DNA from 2 places in the Mesorhizobium sp. CO1-1-8 genome. Region 2 is predicted to be linked to the other one. Evidence: riboswitches for the same ligand, from Rfam matches in the RefSeq annotation. Region 2 holds a riboswitch; the other holds the start of a gene.
What was found. Region 2 has a riboswitch for S-adenosylmethionine ahead of LB558_RS19550 (O-succinylhomoserine sulfhydrylase). Riboswitches for the same ligand answer to the same signal wherever they lie in the genome.
Positions count from the first base shown of each region.

Region 1: linked by a shared signal. The riboswitch ahead of metX (homoserine O-acetyltransferase MetX) and the one ahead of LB558_RS19550 (O-succinylhomoserine sulfhydrylase) in region 2 are both predicted to bind S-adenosylmethionine.

Region 1 is NZ_JAIUGZ010000008.1:192,700-202,729, reverse strand. It holds gene LB558_RS18100 (DUF2125 domain-containing protein) at 1-177, shown strand, start outside; gene LB558_RS18095 (sugar kinase) at 185-1,108, shown strand; gene LB558_RS18090 (prephenate/arogenate dehydrogenase family protein) at 1,116-2,051, opposite strand; gene hisC (histidinol-phosphate transaminase) at 2,058-3,167, opposite strand; SAM riboswitch at 3,305-3,382, shown strand; gene metX (homoserine O-acetyltransferase MetX) at 3,497-4,666, shown strand; gene metW (methionine biosynthesis protein MetW) at 4,725-5,339, shown strand; gene LB558_RS18070 (Stf0 family sulfotransferase) at 5,288-6,142, shown strand; gene LB558_RS18065 (glycosyltransferase) at 6,243-7,313, shown strand; gene LB558_RS18060 (DUF1330 domain-containing protein) at 7,319-7,693, opposite strand; gene LB558_RS18055 (glycosyltransferase family 2 protein) at 8,063-8,995, shown strand; gene LB558_RS18050 (DUF1194 domain-containing protein) at 9,067-9,870, opposite strand; gene LB558_RS18045 (ABC transporter ATP-binding protein/permease) at 9,957-10,030, opposite strand, start outside.
Region 2 is NZ_JAIUGZ010000009.1:219,215-229,244, reverse strand. It holds gene araD1 (AraD1 family protein) at 1-581, shown strand, start outside; gene LB558_RS19560 (ABC transporter substrate-binding protein) at 745-1,518, opposite strand; gene LB558_RS19555 (2'-deoxycytidine 5'-triphosphate deaminase) at 1,620-2,714, opposite strand; SAM riboswitch at 2,856-2,933, shown strand; gene LB558_RS19550 (O-succinylhomoserine sulfhydrylase) at 2,991-4,178, shown strand; partial or broken gene LB558_RS19545 (ceramide glucosyltransferase) at 4,186-5,336, opposite strand; gene apaG (Co2+/Mg2+ efflux protein ApaG) at 5,580-5,972, shown strand; gene LB558_RS19535 (Hsp33 family molecular chaperone) at 6,020-7,051, opposite strand; gene argF (ornithine carbamoyltransferase) at 7,145-8,056, opposite strand; gene LB558_RS19525 (aspartate aminotransferase family protein) at 8,074-9,273, opposite strand; gene LB558_RS19520 (GcrA family cell cycle regulator) at 9,632-10,030, shown strand, end outside.

The DNA of each region.
Region 1 (10,030 bases), on a different contig from region 2:
CCGAAGGCGGTGGCGGCCATCCTCGGCGCCGCCATACCCGAGCAGAAAAGCCAGATCGAGCAGGGTTTTTCTGCCCTGGCGGTGCTCGGCAACGAACCGTCGATGCCGCTGAAGGTGGTCAGGGGCAAGGCCTCGCTCGGCTTCATTCCGCTGGGCAAGATCAAGCCGGTCGAATAGCTCAACCATGGCAAGACCCGTGAAGCTGCTGAGCGTTGGCGCATTGACGCTGGATACGATCCTGCGCGTCGAGGCGCTGCCCGTGCATCAGGGCAAGTTCATGGCCTCCGACGGCGTCCAGATCGCCTCGGGCATGGCGACCAGTGCCGCCTGCGCCGCGCATCGCCTGGGCGCCGAGGTATCGCTATGGGCGAGCGCGGGTGACGATGCCGTCGCCGACCAGCTCATCGCCGGCATCGAGGCCGAAGGCGTCGATTGCACCTTTGTGCGGCGCGTCAGAGGCGCCCGCTCGGCGCTGGCCTCGATCCTGGTCGACGCGCATGGCGAGCGCATCATCGTGCCCTTCTATGACAGGCTTGCCCAAGCCGATCCCGAAGCCTTGCCGGTCGCCGACCTCATGGCATTCGACGCCGTACTGGTCGATGTCCGCTGGCCTGGCGCGGCAGCGCTTGCCCTGAAAGCGGCGCGCGCCATCGGCCGGCCGGCTATCCTCGATGCCGATACCGCACCGTTGCAGATCCTGGAACAGCTGGTGCCGCTCGCCACGCACATCGTCGCTTCGGAACCGGCGGCGCGCATTGTCTGCGGCCAGGCGCTCGATCCGGAAACGGCTTGCGCCGATCTCGCCAGCCGCACCGACGCTTTTGTCGCAGTGACAGGCGGCGCGGCGGGCAGCTGGTGGCACGACCGTCGTGCAGGCTGCGCGCGCCATGTCGCGGCGCCGAAGATCAAGGCGGTCGATACGCTCGCCGCCGGCGATGTCTTTCATGGCGCCTTCGCCGTCGGGCTGGCGGAAGCCATGCCGGTCGAGCAGGCTTTGCGCTTTGCCAGTGCGGCCGCCGCGCTCAAATGCCTGCGCTTCGGCGGCAGGCTTGGTGCGCCGAACCGGGCCGAGACGCTGGCCATGGTCGCCGCGACATGGCCTGCCTGAAACAGACTTAGCCCTTCGCGGGATGCTCGACGGCCTGGCGGCCAAAATCGGGCACGTCGATGTCCTGGCCGGCCTCGATGATCGAACGGCGTACGGCGCGGGTGCGGGTGAACAGGTCGAAGAGTTTTTCGCCGTCGCCCCAGCGGATTGCGCGTTGCAGCGACGCCAGATCTTCGGAGAACCGTGCCAGCATTTCGAGGATGGCGTCCTTGTTGTGCAGGCACACGTCGCGCCACATGGTCGGGTCGGAGGCGGCAAGGCGGGTGAAGTCGCGAAAGCCGGAAGCCGAATATTTGATCACTTCGGATTTGGTCACCGACTGCAGATCATCGGCGGTGCCGACGATGTTGTAGGCGATGATGTGCGGCAAATGCGAGACGATGGCCAGCGTCATGTCGTGATGCTGCGGGTCCATCGTGTCGATATTGGCACCGCAGCGGCGCCAGAATTCCGACAGCCTCTCCAGCGCGTCCGGGGCAGTGTCGGGCAGCGGCGTGAAGATGCACCAGCGATTGTCGAACAGGTTGGCGAAACCGGCGTCGGGGCCGGATTTTTCCGTGCCCGCCAGAGGATGGCCGGGAATGAAATGGACGCCTTCAGGCACATAAGGCTGCATCTGCGCAATGACAGACGCCTTGGTCGAACCAACATCGGTGAGGATCGCACCTGGCTTCAGCGCCGGCGCGATTTCCTCGGCAACCGCTCCGGACGAGCCGACCGGCACCGAAATGATGACTAGGTCGGCATCGCGGACAGCTTCCCTCGCGTCGGCGGTATAGCTATCGCCCAGCCCAAGCTCCTCAGCCCGCGCCAGCGTCGCCGCACTGCGCGTCGAGATGGCGACGTGACCAGCCAGGCCCTCGCGGCGGATGACGCGGGCCAGCGACGAGCCGATCAGGCCGATGCCGACCAGCGCGATCTTTTCAAACATCGGTGCGGTCATGGTGTTCTAGCTTTTCAGGAATGTCGTGAGAGCGGCGACAACGCCGCGATTGGCCTCTTCGGTGCCGACGGTCATGCGCAACGCGTTGGGAAAGCCATAGCCCGAAACGCGCCGCAATATATAGCCGCGCGCCGTCAGATAGTCGTCCGCCACCGCCGCCGAATGCTTCTGGTCCTCGGGAAAATGAATGAGGATGAAATTGCCGACGCTGGGCGTCACCCGCAGCCCGAGCTTTGTGAATTCCTCGCTCAGCCAGGCCAGCCAGGTCTCGTTGTGCGCCACGCTGCGCTCGACATGGGCGCGGTCGCGGATCGCTGCGATGCCGGCCTCGATCGCCGTCGCATTGACGTTGAAGGGACCGCGCACGCGGTTGATGGCGTCGACGATGTGCATCGGCGCATACATCCAGCCGATCCGCGCCCCGCCAAGGCCGATCTTGGAGAAGGTACGGGTCATCACCACGTTCTGGGCGGCACCGACCAGCTCGATGCCGGCCTCATAGTCGTTGCGGCGGACATATTCGGCATAGGCGGCGTCGAGCACCAGAAGCACGTTCTTCGGCAGTGCGGCATGCAGGCGGCGCACCTCCTGGAACGGCACATAGGTACCGGTCGGATTGTTGGGATTGGCCAGGAACACGATCCGGGTAGCGGGCGTGACGGCGGCCAGGATGGCGTCGATGTCGGCGCGCTCATCTGTTTCCTTGATCGTCACCGGAACGGCACCCGCCGACTGAATGTAGATCTTGTAGACCATGAAGGCGTGTTCGGTGATGACAGCCTCGTCGCCGGGCGCCAGATAGGTCTGCGCCAGCAGGCCGAGGATCTCGTCGGAGCCGTTGGAGCAGATGATATTCTGCGGGTTGAGGCCATGCACCTCGGCGATCGCTTCGCGCAGCCGCCTGGCGGTGCCGTCTGGATAGACATCGAGCTTTCCGGCAATCTCGCGCGCGGCTTCGATCGCCTTCGGCGAGGGCCCTAGGGGATTCTCGTTCGAGGACAGCTTGTGGACCTTGGCGACGCCGGCGGGCGCCGTGCTCTTGCCCGGCACATAGGCGTCTATGTCCATGATGCCCGCGCGCGGGGTTGGACGTGCCTGGTCCGGTGTCTGGCTCATGTCGCAAAATCCGTCGAGAACGCTTCCTGAGGGAAGCCGCAGCGGAAATACAAGCCGTGGCCCGCAATGTCGAGAGGTGACAGCCACCGGACCAAGGCTGGCCGTTGACGCCGGCGTGCCACAGCCCTAGAAGGGGTGCGAACTTCCGTGGTGATTTGGCCGGTCGGCTTGCAGCCACGTTAAACAACTTGCTAAAGGGCCGTTTGCATCCTGTAACCGGCTTTGCGACTGCAATGCCGGTTTTTTGTTGTCCGTGCCGGCCGGACACCCATATCGGCATCGATTTTCGAAAAGCGCGATGCGTGGGCTCAAAGTGTGAGATGGATGTCATGGCCGTTCTGCGCGCCCGCAAAACCAACAACGAGGCCGACCAGCCGTCGAGCCCGGTTTTGCGTTTTGGCTCCGACAAGCCGCTCAAACTGGACGCGGGCACGCTGCTGTCGCCGTTCCAGATCGCCTACCAGACCTACGGCACGCTGAACGATGCCCGCTCCAACGCCATCCTCGTCTGCCATGCGCTGACCGGCGACCAGCACGTCGCCAGCACCAATCCGGTGACCGGGAAGCCGGGCTGGTGGGAAGTGCTGATCGGCCCCGGCAAGATCATCGACACCAATCGCTTCTTCGTCATCTGCTCCAACGTCATCGGCGGTTGCCTTGGGTCCACCGGCCCGGCCTCGACGAATCCCGCCACCGGCAAGCCCTATGGGCTTGACCTGCCCATTATCACCATCCGCGACATGGTGCGCGCGCAGCAGATGCTGATCGACCATTTCGGCATCGAAAAGTTGTTCTGCGTGCTCGGTGGCTCGATGGGCGGCATGCAGGTGCTGGAATGGGCGTCGAGCTATCCGGAGCGCGTCTTCTCGGCGCTGCCGATCGCCACCGGCGCGCGCCATTCCTCGCAGAACATCGCCTTTCATGAGGTTGGCCGGCAGGCGGTCATGGCCGATCCGGACTGGCATGGCGGCAAATATTTCGAGCACGGCAAACGCCCGGAAAAGGGCCTGGCTGTAGCACGCATGGCCGCCCACATCACTTACCTGTCGGAAGCCGCCCTGCATCGCAAATTCGGCCGCAATCTGCAGGATCGCGAAGCGCTGACCTTCGGCTTCGACGCCGACTTCCAGATCGAAAGCTATCTGCGCCACCAGGGCATGACCTTCGTCGATCGCTTCGACGCCAATTCCTACCTCTACATGACGCGGTCGATGGACTATTTCGACCTTGCCGCCGACCATGGCGGCCGGTTGGCCGATGCCTTCGCCGGCACGAAAACCCGCTTCTGCCTGGTGTCTTTCACCTCGGACTGGCTGTTTCCGACCGAGGAGAGCCGCTCGATCGTGCATGCGCTCAACGCCGCCGGCGCATCGGTATCCTTCGTCGAGATCGAGACCGACCGGGGCCACGATGCCTTCCTGCTCGACGAGCCGGAACTGTTTGCCGCGATAAACGGCTTCATCGGCTCGGCGGCCCGGGCGAGAGGGCTCAGCGCATGACCCCAGAAAATTGCAGGCTCTCCGGATCGGGATCATGCGCCAGGCAGGAGGCGAAGCCATGAGCGTCAACCGCGACCAGCGCGTCGACCTCGAAGTCGTCGCCAACCTCATCCCGCCACAGTCGCGCGTGCTCGATGTCGGCTCGGGCGACGGCTCGCTGCTCGAATTGCTGCAGGACACCAAGCAGGTCGACGGCCGTGGACTTGAGCTGTCGCAGCGCGGCGTCAACGAATGCGTGGCGCGCGGCCTCTCGGTCATCCAGGGCGATGCCGACAAGGACCTCGAATTCTATCCCGACAAGGGCTTTGACTTCGTCGTCCTGTCGCAGACGCTGCAAGCCACCCGCAACCCGAAGCTGGTGCTCGACGAACTGCTCAGGATCGGCAACCGCGCCATCGTCTCCTTCCCCAATTTCGGCCATTGGCGTGTGCGCCTGTCGCTGTTCATCAATGGCCGCATGCCGGTGACCAAGGACCTGCCCTATTCCTGGTACGACACGCCCAACATCCACTTCTGCACCATCCGCGATTTCGTCAATCTGTGCGACGAACTCGGCGCGACAGTGGAGAAGGCAACCGCCCTCGACGCCGCCGGGCAGAAGATCGGCCTGTCGATGCCGTGGTGGTTCTGGAACTTCTTCGGCCAGCAGGCAGTGTTCTTGCTGAAACGGTAGTGTTGATCGCCATGTATCTCTTTCGTAGGCGCCCTCTGCCAGTTGAAGTCCCACCGGATATGCTGGCTGGGTTAAAAGGCGGAATTCTCATCTGCACCTCACCGCGCAGTGGCAGCAACCACCTCGCCGGATTGATGGCAGCCACCGGGCTTGGCAACCCACTCGAGTGGTTCGGGGGCCGCCGTGTTCTAGAATTGCCGAACTATCCCCGCGATCCCCGTTCCCAGGTTTTACGTGCACTGAAGGACGGGCGGTCCTCCTCCGGGATTTACGCGGTCAAACTGTTTGCCAGCCAGTTTTCACAGGTTGCCAAAACCGTGGATCTTCCCGCAAGCCTTCCAAAGCTGCGCTATATGCGGCTGACGCGTAGGGACCTCGTTGGTCAAGCAGTTTCGTGGACCCGCGCTCGTCAGAGTGGTCGGTTCCGCTCTACCGAGGCCGATCAGAAGAGACCATGCTACGACGGCAAAGCAATCGCGGACTCGCTTGAAAAGATCGTCCTGGAAAATCTGGCCTGGGATGTCTGGTTTGCAAAGAACGGATTGTCCTTCCTATCACTGACATACGAAGAACTCCTTGAACATCCACGGACCTGCCTTGAAAGGGCTGCATCTCTGGTCGACGCCAAGCTTGTCTTGGAACCCGGGTCGGATCTCGGTTCGGGCCTCGATATTCAACGAGACACCATCAGTGAGGAGTGGAGAGAGCGGTTCTTGGCGGAATATTCTGACACGTCGAACTTCCATGCCAACAATTACCGTCGCGGTTTTCTTAAAAAGAGGAGCGCAAGGTTCGCGATCTGATCGAACGGCACTGTACGAGAGCACGAAGCATCCAGGGGCGCCAGAGATGCGATGTTATTGATCAAAGCGCATCGCCGTCCATGGCGATCACGAGCACAAATTGTTATTGCCCGCTGGTTTGACAGCCCGCCGGGAGCGTTATAGCCACATCGGCACTAATAACCTGATCGGTTCAGATATGGCTCAAGAGCGTCCAACGTATTCACTCGTCGTCGAAATGGAGAATGCAAAATCGATCGACTGGGACGAGATCGGCGTTGGGATGAAGGCCTTGGCTCGGGAAATCTCATCGGTTTCAGCAACCGGCTTGGCGCGACCAAGGATCGTTATTTCTCACGGGGGAGCAGAGTCGGACAAAGATGCGTTGCGTCGTGAGATTTCGAATGAGGCCCCGCAACTCGGTCAGGTTGCCGAACTCGTCTTCACGGCTTTCCCTGGCGGTCGATATTACGACCTGAAGAACAACGGCATGCTGGCATCGGACGGAGATATCGTCATCTTTATGGATTCCGACGTGGTCGCGGAACCAGGATGGCTACCAAGACTGCTTGAGCCCTTTGAAAACTCTGAAGTTATCTGCGTAAACGGATATACATACCTTTCATACGACGATTTCTTTTCAAGAACGTTTGCGTTGATCTGGTTTTTCCCGATGGCCCGTGGAGACATGCGATTTGCCTCAAAGCGAGCGATCAACGCTAACAATGTAGCGTTTCGACGCGAGTGGATCGTCAGCCATCCTTTTCCAAAACATAACGGCTTCAAGGTTTCCTGCACTTTGCTGATGCGCGAACTGCTGCGGGAGGGCCACAAAATTCATAATGTCGACGCACGCGTTTATCACTATTCGCCGCGGGGCTGGCGGTTCTTTTACTGGCGCGCCCTGGTTACAGGTCGCGACGCTGACAGGAAGTTCGTTGCGCTCAATTCGCCGAGCCGCACGCGACGGATAATCAAGTCTTTCAGCCGGTGGCTCACCATGTCATGGCGCACGACACGACGGATCGTAGGCCATGCCCGGGAAACGGGGATGCCGCTTTGGCAGGTTCCCTTTTCTCTGATTGTCGGCCAGGCATTTTATGGTTTGGCGTTTTGGGGCCAGTTCAGTTTCGCAACTGGCATGGTTCGTGACAAAATCGAAACTGTCCCCGACTATGTTGGGCATAGCTAGACGCTTTACCGCCATTCCTTGAACCGCACTTCAGCGTCCAATTGATCTTGACCCGTCGATTGCTCCAGAACATCCGTGGCCTTGTGCGGATGTTCGACGCCGTCGACGAACACCACATCCGCCTCCGAATTGTCCGTGCGCAGCGCCAGCATCGCCCGGTAGGCGGGCGAATTGTACCAGCCATGCACATGCTGCCTGTCGGGAAATTCCATGATGATCAGATGGCCAGGCCAGTCGTTCTCAATCACCTCCACATCGCCGCCATGGACCAGAAAACGGCCGCCGAAAGGTTCCAGCGTGGCATCTATCTTGCGCAGGTATTCGACGATCTGCGGACCCATTGCGGCTTGGCGCATATGGGCGACGGCGTAAGCGGCCATGACTGAATTCCCTTGTCGTCGAAGCCGAGTTGCCGGCCTCGCATGGCAAATCTGACCAAACGCCGAGCGCCAAGCGATTACGTCTGAGGTAATGGGATGTATGCTGTCTGCCATGATGGGTTGCTTCCATCGTGATTCGCAATGCTATGTGTGGCGGTGCTGTTGCAATTGGAACGCTAGCAGCGGGGATTCGTTGTCTCGCGCGGATTGAGTACCGGCACGGTGGGGTGACAGGGGCAGTCGTTTTTTGTAGCGTCGCGCCGACTGTGATGCGGTGTAGAGGAAGGGAAGTCCAATCCATTCGACCGTTCTGAAAGTCGAAAAGTCCTGGACAGACGCGCAACCCAGCGCAGGAAACAGCTGACAGACATGGCCGGGATCGATCCAACACCTCTCATCACGGTCATTACGCCGACCCACAACCGACGCGAAACGGTGTTGCGCGCCGTGGAAAGCGTACTCTCCCAGAGCATGTCGAGGCTTGAGCACATTGTCGTCGACGATGGTTCGACCGATGGGACCGAAGCGGCTCTGGCCCGCATCCAGGACCCGCGGCTGATCTATGTCGGGGCGAAATGGCGAGGCGCCAACGCCGCCAGGAATGCCGGCATCGAGCGGGCGCGGGCACCGTTGGTGACGTTCCTCGATTCCGACGACATCTACATGCCGCACCGGCTTGAACGAAGCCTGACCTGGTTCGATGAAAATCCTTCACTGCAGGTGCTGATCAGTTCGTTCGTCTCCCTGAAAGGCAGTCGCATCACAAACTGCGTCAACCCCGAGGCATTCGTGAGCCCCGCAATGCTTGAGCGGACGCTGGTTGGGCAGACCATCTTCATCGCCGGTTCCGCGATCACTGCTCGCCGCGAAGCCTTGCTGGCCATCGGCGGCTACGACAGCGACATCACCCGCATGCAGGATCGCGAATTGCTGCTGCGCCTTGCCCGGCGCTTCGGTGCGCAACTGTCCAGGGACCTCGACTGGACGAAATACAATTCGGAGAACTCGATTTCCGGCCGCCGTGACGGCTATGTCGAGGCCTATGCGAATCTGATGGGAAAACATCCGCATATTGCCCATGCCTACCCGCACATTCCACCTTATATGATCTCGCGGCAGCTCATCGCCGACATCCTGCGAGGCAGGATACCGGAGGCATTTCAGGGCTACATGGCCAACCGTTCGTCGAAAGCGCTTGGCTACTCGCTGTCGGAATTGATGCAAGGCTATGTCCATGGCCGACGCTGGCGCCGCGATCTCTCCATCGAGTTTCGCAACCAATTTGGCGCCCGGCCCGCCTGAACCCAGAGCAATTTCAGGAAAATTATCGAACGGTTTTCCCTCCGGATTGCGTGAACCGCTCTATCGAAAGCTCAGCGGTCAAGTTCGGGAAAATACGGATCCGATAGAAACCGCCTGTCCCGTTCGCCCTGCAGGCAGTCTATCGCCCTGGCCGCGTCGACCGGGGTCATTCTCGCTCTGTCCCGAATGCCGCTCACTTCGAGGATCAGCTTGCGCCGGATGGCTGTCGAAAACTCCGCGGCGGCATAGATGGGCAGCACGAAGGAACCGGGTCCGCCGGTCACGCACTGCGCGTAATACTGGTCGAGATGGCTGAAGGTGGGCGACGGGCTGATCAGGATCGGCAGGCCATTGACGACAATGCCTTTGGCGATCGCCGCATCACGCGTCGCGGTGACTGGCGGCCCGATATTGTTCGGTCCGTCGCCCGAAATGTCGATGACGCTACGTTCGGCTTGGAAAGACGTGCGGTCGAAAAGCTCGGTGCCGAAGGCCAGCGCGCCGGAAATCGAAGTGCCGCGAAAGCTGCGGAACGGGCGAGCCGCGACCTTGTCGGCGAAGCTGTTGGCGCTCTCGGCGCTGTCGATGATCTGCCAGCCGATGACCGCGTCATCGCGCACCGTGCCGGCCCATTCGAAATAGGTCAGCGCGATGCGGCCCGTGGCGCCGGCGCGGACAGCCTTGATGAAGTCGGGATGCCGCAGCGCCTCGACATAACCGGCGCGCTGCAGCGCGAACTCCTTCTCGTCCATCGACAGCGAGATGTCGACTGCCAGCACCAGCTCGACGTCGACGGCGAGCGCATCCCGCGGCGAGGCGGCGGAAGCAGCCAGGGCGCAGGCAAGACAGGCAAGCAGGCGCAGAGCATCAAGCATGGCCGTCGCCAGGATTGTTCTCCCGAAGAGCTTCCCTCGTGATCGCGGCAAAATAAAGCTTTGCTTCCCCCCGTCCGGGTATCAGCTCATTTCCTGCGGCGGGCGGCGGCTGGCGGCGGTTCGATCGCGCCGGCTCTGACGCGGGCGGGCTTCAGCGCCG
Region 2 (10,030 bases):
CGGAATGGTTCTACAAGGGCAATGGCACGATGGCGGTGGCACCGGGTGCCGCACTTCTGTCACCGGCCTTTGCCAAGGACGCCGGCGAAGAGCCCGAGGTGGCCGGCATCTATGTCATCGGCGACGACGGCGCACCTTTCCGCGTCGGCTTCACGCTGTCGAACGAGTTTTCCGACCACGTCACCGAGCGCGTGAATTATCTGTTCCTCGCCCATTCCAAGCTGCGCAACGCCTCGTTCGGGCCGGAGATCCTGATCGGCGACCTGCCGTCCGACATCCGCGGCACCTCGCGCATCGTGCGCGACAGCGAGATGCTGTGGGAAAAGCCGTTCCTGTCCGGCGAAGCGAACATGTCGCACACCATCGCCAATCTCGAACATCATCATTTCAAATACGCGGCCTTCCGCCAGCCGGGAGACGTGCATGTGCACATGTTCGGTACGGCGACGCTGTCCTTCGCCGACGGCATCAGGACCGAGGCCGGCGATGTCTTCGAGATCGAGGCCGGGGATTTCGGCCTGCCGCTGCGCAATCCGCTCGAGATCGAGCAGCCGGTGCAGGTGGCGGTGAAGGCGCTGTAGAAAGGGCGATCTCCCCCTTGAGGGGGAGATGTCGCCGAAGGCGACAGAGGGGGTCGTCGCGCGTGGAGCGCCAACCTCCATCTGTCGCAAGAAGGTTGCATCCGGTCGAACCGCCCCCCTCTGGCCTGCCGGCCATCTCCCCCACGAGGGGGGAGATTTCTGCTCAATAAATATCGAAGTCGAAATACTTGGCCTGGATCTTCTTGTAGGTGCCGTCGGCGACGATCGCGTCGATGGCCGCGTTGAGCTTGTCGCGCAGGGCCGTGTCGTCCAGGCGCACGGCAATGCCGGCCTGGGTCTCGGTGCCCTTGACGTCGCCGACCAGTTTGCAGCAGCCGTCGCTTGCCTTCTTGAGCCAATCCATAAGCACGAACTTGTCCGAGATCACGGCGTCAAGACGACCATTGGTCAGGTCTGTGATCGCCTCTTCCTGGGTGGGATAGAGTTTGGCCTCCGCGCCCGCCTTGCCATATTCATTCTGGGCATAATCGGCCTGCGTGGTCGAAGCCTGGGCGCCGACCGTCTTGCCGGCAAGGGCCACCGGTTCGGTCGAGGTCAGGTCGCTGTCCTTCGGCGCCACCAGAGCGAGCGGAGTCGTATAATATTTGTTGGTGAAGGCGACCTGCTTCTTGCGTTCCTCGGTGATGCTCATCGAGGCGATGATGGCGTCGAACTTCTTCGCCTGCAAAGCGGGAATGATGCCGTCCCAGTCCTGGGTGACGATCTCGCACTCGACCTTCATCTGCGCGCACAGCGCGTTGGCGATGTCGATGTCGAAGCCTTCGACCTTGCCGTCGGCGGTAATGGTGTTGAACGGCGGATAGGCGCCCTCGGTGCCGATCTTGATTTTTTCAGCTGCCTGCGCCGCCAAAGAGCCGGCCGCCATCACCAGCATGGCAGCGCCCGCTGCCGATATGACCCATTTCGAAAAATGCATTTTCTTGGTTCCCCTTGAACGCCGCCAGCTTGACGGGCGGCAAGGCAGCCAAGCATGGCGAGCCGGTACAGGCAAGGATTTTGCCTGACGGCGACAGGCGCTCAGCGCGCGGCGCGGAAATGCTTGGACAGTTTCAGGCCCTGCGCCTGATAGTTGGAACCGAGATCGGTGCCGTAGAGTGCCTGCGGCCGCTTCAGCATATGCTCGTAGACCAGCCGGCCGACAATCTGGCCGTGGTCGAGGATGAACGGCACTTCGTGGCTGCGCACTTCGAGCACGGCCCGGCTGCCGGTGCCACCGGACGCCGAGTGGCCGAAGCCCGGATCGAAGAAGCCGGCATAGTGGACGCGGAATTCGCCGACCAGCGGATCGAAGGGCGTCATCTCGGCGGCGTAGAGCGGCGGCACGTGCACCGCTTCCTGGCTGACGAGGATGTAGAATTCATCGGGGTCGAGCACCAGTTCGCCGGCGCCGCTCTTGTGGATCGGCTCCCAGAAATCGACGACTTCCTGGGCCGCGCGCTTGTCGACATCGACGAGGCCGGTGTGATGCTTGCCGCGATAGCCGACCAGGCCGTTTTGATCGCCGTTGAGGTCGATCGACAGCGCGATGCCGCCGCCGGAAATGTTCGGCGGCTCGGTGGCGACCAGCATCTCGGTGCGATGCAGGTCGTGCAACTCGGTTTCGGAGAGCAGCGCATTGCCGGTGCGGAAACGGATCTGCGACAGGCGTGAGCCGGTGCGAACGACGATCGGGAAGGTGCGCGGGCTGACCTCCAGAAAGAGCGGGCCATGATAGCCGGCCGCGATCTTGTCGAACTCGTGGCCGCGATCGGTCATGACGCGGGTGAAGATGTCGAGCCGCCCGGTCGAGCTCTTCGGATTGGCCGAGGCCGAAATATCTGCCGGCAGCGCCAGGCTTTCAAGCAAGGGCACGATGTAGACGCAGCCGGTCTCCAGCACCGCGCCCTCGGCAAGATTGATCTCGTGCAGCTGCAGCCGGTCGAGCTTTTCCGAGACCTTGTGGTTGGGGCCGGGCAGGAAGGAGGCCCGCACCCGCCAGGCCTTGTCGCCGAGCCTGAGATCAAGGCTGGCCGGCTGGATCTGGTCGGCGTCGAGGGCACGCGCCGACTTCAGCGCGCCGGACTGGAACAGCGCCGATATGTCCTGATCGGGAAGAATGCCTGTCTGCCGCAAAGCTGGCTCGCTCCAAGACCGGACGATTTTCTTGTCGCAGGTTCTTGCGGCAAAACCGTGGAACACTTTTGCCGAACCTGCTTGGTACAAACCTCTTAATGAAGCCGGCAATTGACGCAAGCGTGGCGCGGGTCTAAAGGGTCGTTATCCCGTGGTGATTTGGCCGGTCGGCTTGCAGCCACGTTAAACAAGTCGCTAAAGGACCGTCGGGCCGCAAGGCCGTATGGACCGGTTGCGACTTTCGCGGCCGGTTTTTTTGTGTCTGGAAGAAGAGCGATGAGCACCAAGAAGCACAACTGGAAGCCACAGACGGCACTCGTGCACAGCGGAACGCTGCGTTCCGGTTTCGGCGAAACGTCGGAAGCGATTTACCTCACCCAGGGCTATGTCTACGAAACCGCGCAGGCGGCCGAAGCCCGTTTCAAGGGCGAGGAGCCAGGCTTCATCTATTCGCGCTACGCCAATCCGACCGTCGACATGTTCGAAAAGCGCATGTGCGCCCTGGAAGGCGCCGAAGACGCGCGCGCCACCGCGTCGGGCATGGCGGCGGTGACGGCGGCGCTTCTGTGCAGCGCCAAGGCCGGCGACCATATCGTGGCGGCGCGTGCGCTGTTCGGCTCCTGCCGCTGGGTGGTCGAGACGCTGGCGCCGAGATACGGCATCGAAGCGACGCTGGTCGACGGCACCGACATCGCCAACTGGGAAAAGGCGGTCAAGCCGAACACCAAGCTGTTCTTCCTGGAAAGCCCGACCAATCCGACATTGGAAGTGGTCGATATCGCCGCCGTCGCTTCGCTTGCCAATTCGATCGGCGCAAGGCTGATCGTCGACAATGTCTTTGCCACGCCTTTGCAGCAAAAGCCCTTGCAGCTCGGTGCCCATATCGTCGTCTATTCGGCGACCAAGCACATAGACGGCCAGGGGCGCTGTCTCGGCGGCGTGATCCTGTCGGACAAGAAGTGGATCGACGAGAACCTGCATGACTATTTCCGCCATACCGGCCCAAGCCTTTCGCCCTTCAACGCCTGGACGCTGCTGAAGGGCCTGGAGACGCTGCCGCTGCGTGTGCGCCAGCAGACGGAAAGCGCGGGCCGGATCGCGGATTTCTTGGCCGAGCGGCCGGAGATCGCCCGCGTCATCTATCCCGGCCGCGCCGACCATCCGCAGGCCGATATCGTCAAGAAGCAGATGTCGGGCGGCTCGACGCTGATCTGCCTGGACGTCAAGGGCGGCAAGCAGTCGGCGTTCGCCTTGCAGAACGCGCTCGACATCGTCTTGATCTCCAACAATCTCGGCGATGCCAAGAGCCTGATCACCCATCCGGCGACGACGACGCACAAGAATCTGACTGACGAGGCACGCGCCGAGCTCGGCATCGGGCCGGGCACGCTCAGGCTCTCGGTCGGCTTGGAAGACACCGACGATCTGCTCGAGGACATCGCGCAGGCGCTGAAGGCCAGGTAAGCGGCCTTCAGGCGCCGGACGGCGTCTCCTCCAGCTCGGCCGTCTTGGTGCCGATGGTCATCGCGTTGCCGCGCCAGTCGACGGCGCCGCCAAGCCAGCCGCGCCCCCACATCGCCGGCAGGATCAGGTCGCGCGCCATGATCGCGGCAACCATGCGTGGCGACAGGTACCAGCCCTTGGACCAGGCCAGCGCGCACTCGGGAAGGTAGAAGGCTGCCAGCGCGGCAATGGCGGTTGCCCAGAGGCTGAAGCCGGCACTGGCTGCGGCAATCAGCGCAAGCACTAGAGGCACCACGGCGCCGGTCAGGATTTCGGGTGCGAAGAACAGCGGGAAAGTGACGCGGCGCAGGCGCGCCCAACGGGCCTGACGCGACCAGATCTCGTCGAACGAGCGCCGGCCAAGCGGCTGCTCGAAGGGGGCGGCGACGAGATTGACGCGCAGGCCGAGACTGTTCACCAGCTTGGTCGCGGCGGCATCCTCCGCGATCTCGGCGGCCAGCGCGCGGATGCCGCCATTGGCGTCGAGCATCGGCTTGTTCCAGAGCATGCTCTTGCCCTGGGCAAAGCCAAGGCCGAGCGCATCGCCGGCATATTGCCAGCGCGCCTGCAGCGTGTTGAGGAAAGCGCATTCGACCTCGGCCCAGAAGCCGGCCGGCCGCGAGCCGATCGGCGTCGAGCAGACAAGGCCGGTGCCGGGCCGCCAGGCAGCCATCAGGTGCTGGACGTAGTCCCTCGGCATCAGCACGTTGGAATCGGCCAGGACGACCCAGTCGTGCCGCGCCGCCTCCCAGCCCTTGACGCAATTGTTCAGTTTCGGATTGGCGCTGATGCGGTCGTCGCCGACAAGCAGCCGGGCCGGCACTTTCGAAAACCGGACGATCGTCCTGTTTATCAATTTGACCACCGGATCGTCGGCATGGGCGACGCAGAAAATCACTCGTAGCGCGGCCAGTCGAGCGAGAAGGCGCGCTCCAGCGTCTCCTGCGTGAACGGCTCGACGCCGCGCGACGGCACGACGATCGACACCGGCCGCGGCTTGCCCGCCGGCGCGGCAATGGCGCGGCGCCGTTTCAGGCGCGAAGCGGCGAGCACGATGCTGGCGAGATTTGAGAGGATGAGGGCAGTTGAAAGCGTGGCGGCTATGAGAGTGAGTTCCATCGAGATCCGGTCACTCCAGGAAAACCGGTCCGCCAGAACAATCTGCCTGCATGACGACCGATTCAACAATTCGACAGAGCGCCCGAGTCGTGCGGCACTGGTCGGCGCACACCATCATTGTCATGTGTCACTTAAATGACATTCTTTGCCGCCACCTGCGGTTCGGTCCGCAATGACAGGACGCGCACCGTTGACCAGCCCGCGTGGAGCGCCGAAAGTTACCGGATTGTTTTGGAGCCGCTTATGTATAGCGCCGTCACGCGCAACATCGAAGTGCAGGTCAGGCCGTTTTACCTGGAGGACCGTTCGGATCCCTCGGAGAACCGCTACGTCTGGGGCTATCAGATAACGATCGACAACCAGTCGGACGATTTCGTGCAGCTTCTGTCGCGCTATTGGCACATCACCGACGGCACCGGCCGGGTCGAGGAAGTGCGTGGCCCCGGCGTGGTCGGCGACCAGCCCGAACTCAATCCCGGCGACAGCTACCAGTACACGTCCGGTTGCCCGCTCTCGACACCGTCCGGCATCATGGTCGGGCACTACACGATGCGCAACAAGCGGGGCGAGACGTTCGACATCGCCATTCCGGCGTTTTCACTGGACCTGCCGGGGACGCGGCGGACGGTGAATTGATTTCGCCTCACCGGCCGCGGAGCGACCGGTGAGGCGTGGTTTTTTCTCTACTGGGCCGCAAATTCCGCCGGGTCGAAGTCATATTGCTTCGAGCAGAATTCGCAGGCTACGTGGATGCCGCCGTCTTCGGTGCTGTCCTTGATCTCCTGGGCGGAAAAACCCTCGAGAATGCCGCGGATCTTGTCCCTGGAGCACGAGCACTGGTCGGCGACCGGAACGCCGCCGAAGACGCGCACGCCATGCTCGTGGAACAGCCTGTAGAGCAGCCGCTCGGCGCCGATCGTCGGGTCGATCAGTTCGGTCGGCTCGATCGTACCGAGCAGCGCCAGCAACTCCTGCCAGGAATTGTCGGCCGGATCGTGGATCTCCTCGCGTGGATCGCCATCGCCACCCGGCAGGTCCGGGACGCGCATGCGCTCGGGCGACTGCGGCAGGAACTGCGCCAGGATGCCGCCGGCCCGCCACTGCTCGCGGGCGCCGCCGGGACCGGGCGTCAATAGCTTGGCCACCGACAGCCTGAGATCGGTCGGGATCTGTTCCGACTGGCGAAAATAGGTGCGTGCCGCGTCTTCCAGGGTCTCGCCATCGAGCTGGACGATACCCTGATAGCGCTGCGTGTGAGCGCCCTGGTCGATGGTCAGCGCCAGCACGCCGCTGCCGAGCAGGGTCTGCTGGGAGGTTTCGCCGGCCGCGACCAGCGCTTCCAGCCGGTCGGCATCGAAACGCGCGTAGGCGCGCAGCGCCGAGGGCGTGGAAAAATCCGCGACCAGCATGTCGACGGGCCCGTCGGTGCGGGTCTGCAGGATGAACTTGCCTTCGAACTTCAGCGACGTGCCGAGCAGCACGGTCAGCACACAGGCCTCCGCCAGCAGGCGGGCGACCGGCTCGGGATAATCATGGCGGCCGAGGATGGCGTCCAGCATCGGCCCGAGTTGGACCGTGCGGCCCCGCACATCGAGAGGGCCGACCTCGAACGGCACGACGTGATCGTCGCCGGCATAGCCGAATTCGCCGAGTTTGGGGTGATGTTCAGTCACTTGATGGGTTTCCAACATGACAAAGCTCCAGGGCGCGGCCATGCCGCCCTGAGGGGCGCATGCGTCGAAACGCGCTTGATTTGCGTGATGCGGCGCAGATAGGCATCACACGCCCGCAGATCAAGCTCCCAGGGATCAAGCGCCCAGACACCAGGCCAGCACGGCCTTCTGGGCATGGAGCCGGTTCTCAGCCTCGTCGAAGACCACCGAATGCGGTCCGTCGATGACCTCGTCTGTCACTTCCTCGCCGCGATGCGCCGGCAGGCAGTGCATGAACAGCGCGTCCGGCTTGGCCCTGGCCATCAGCTTGGCATTGACCTGGTAGGGCGAGAACACGTTGTGGCCGCGGGCGCGATGCTCCTGGCCCATCGACACCCAGCAATCGGTGACGATGCAGTCGGCCTGATCGACGGCTTCCTCGGGCGAGCGGGTGAAGTGCAGCTTGCCGCCATGCGCCTGCGACCAGTCGATATGCTTTCGCGCCGGCTCGCTTCCCTCGGGAACGGCGACGTTGAGATTGAAGCGGAACCGGGCCGAGGCCTCGAGCAAGGAATGCAGCACATTGTTGCCGTCGCCGGTCCAGGCGATGGTCTTGCCGGCGACCGGACCGCGATGTTCCTCGAAGGTCATGATATCAGCCATCAGCTGGCAGGGATGGGTGTCGTCGGTCAGTCCGTTGATCACCGGCACGGTGGCGTTCTCGGTCAGTTCCAGCAGCCGCTCGTGCGAGGTGGTGCGGATCATGATCGCATCGACATAGCGCGACAGCACCTTGGCGGTGTCGGCGATGGTCTCGGAACGGCCGAGTTGCATCTCGGTGCCGGTCAGCATGATGGTCTCGCCGCCGAGTTGCCGCATGCCGACGTCGAAGGAGACGCGCGTGCGCGTCGACGGCTTGTCGAAGATCATCGCCAGCACCTTGCCTTCGAGCGGTTTGGTGCGCTCGCCTGCCTTGAGGCGCGCCTTTCGCACCACCGCATCGTCCAGCATGAAGCGCAAATCGCCTTCGGAAACGGTGGAAAGATCGGTGAAATGGCGAACTGACATCAGCAATGGTTCCGGGATTACTTCGCCGCGGCGGAAGCGATCGCCGCCGCCAGGCCCTTGGCGCCGGCGCGGATGCGGTTGAGCGCGTCATGGATCTCGGCGTCGGTGACGGTGAGCGGCGGCAACAGGCGGATGACGTTGTCGCCGGCGGGAACCGCCAGCAGGTGCTGGTCGCGCAGCGCCATGTTCACCTTGGTGTTGGGCATGGCGCATTTGAGGCCGAGCATCAGTCCGGTGCCCCTGATGTCTTCGATGATTTCGGGAAACTCGTCGGCGACCGATGCAAGGCTTTGCTTCATCAGCAGCGCCTTGCGCTGGACATCTTCGAGGAAGCCGTCTTCCAGCACTACATCGAGCACGGCGTTGCCGACTGCCATGGCAAGCGGGTTGCCGCCGAACGTGGTGCCATGCACGCCAGCGGTCATGCCGACGGCCGCTTCATCCGTGGCAAGGCAGGCGCCCATCGGGAAACCGCCGCCAATACCCTTGGCGATCGCCATGATGTCGGGCGTTACACCTGACCATTCATGCGCGAACAGCTTGCCGGTGCGGCCGATGCCGCACTGGACCTCGTCGTAGATCAACAGCAGGCCGTGCTGCTCGCACAATTGCCTGAGCCGCTTCAGCGACTGCGTCGGCACCGGGCGGATGCCGCCCTCGCCCTGCACCGGTTCGATCAGGATCGCAGCCGTCTCCGGCGTGATCGCCTTTTCGGCGGCGTCGATGTCGTCGAAGCCAACCTGATCGAAACCTTCGACCTTGGGGCCGAAGCCCTCGAGATATTTGTACTGGCCGCCAGCCGCGATGGTCGCCAGCGTGCGGCCATGGAAGGCGCCTTCGAAGGTGATGACGCGGAAGCGCTCGGGATGTCCGTTGACGAAATGGTAGCGCCGTGCCGTCTTGATCGCGCATTCCAGCGCCTCGGCGCCGGAATTGGTGAAGAACACCTTGTCGGCGAAGGTGGCGCCGGCCAGCCGCTCGCCAAGCCGGTTCTGCCCGGGGATCTCGTAGAGGTTGGAGACATGCCACAGCTTGGCGGCCTGCTCGGTGAGTGCGGCGACCAGATGCGGATGACTGTGGCCCAGCGAATTGACGGCGATGCCGCCGGCAAAGTCGAGATATCGCTCGCCCTTGTCGGTAATCAGCCATGTGCCTTCCCCGTGGTCGAAGGCCAGGGGTGCGCGAGCAAAGGTCTCGTAAAGCGCCGAACCGCTCATTATATGCGTCTCCGGTACCGGAAAATCAAAAAAGCCGCCAAAGCGGCGGCCTGTGCGGCTTATCCTGTTTTTCGGCCATGAAGTCAACGAAAACGTCGCGTAGTGGCTCGCGGCAAGCCCCCTGACGGGACGCCGGCTCATAAGCGACCGGGCAAGTTGGGGAAAACCGAAAAAACCGATTCGTGTTGCACTTGGGACTCTTGTCACCGAGTCAGCGCATAGAGTAGTTGTAGTCGAGAAATAACTAGATTTCGTGCGGCGGACCTAATCACCAGATATATGTGGTGTCTGCCCCGGCAAATGTTGCCGGGTCAGGAGAAGGATTCCGATTGCCGCACGCTTAGAGGAGCGCGGTCTCATGAACTGGACTGACGAGCGGGTAGAACTCTTGAGAAAACTGTGGTCGGAGGGTCTGAGCGCAAGCCAGATTGCTGCACAGCTTGGAGGGGTCAGCCGCAATGCGGTCATCGGGAAGGTGCATCGGCTGAAACTGTCGGGCCGCGGTCGCTCGACCGCCACGCCGGCACGCCAGAAGAAGGCAGCGCAAGGATCGACCGTCCAGAAATCGGTGTCACGCGCAGCAACGACGGCACGCCATGTCACGACATCGATCGGCGCGACGGCCTTGCAGACCCAGTTCGACGCCGAACCTGTGGCACGCCACTACATCCGCCCGGTCGAAAATGTCGTGTTGCCGATCTCCCGGCATCTGCAGCTTGTCGAGTTGACCGAGCGGACCTGCAAATGGCCGAACGGC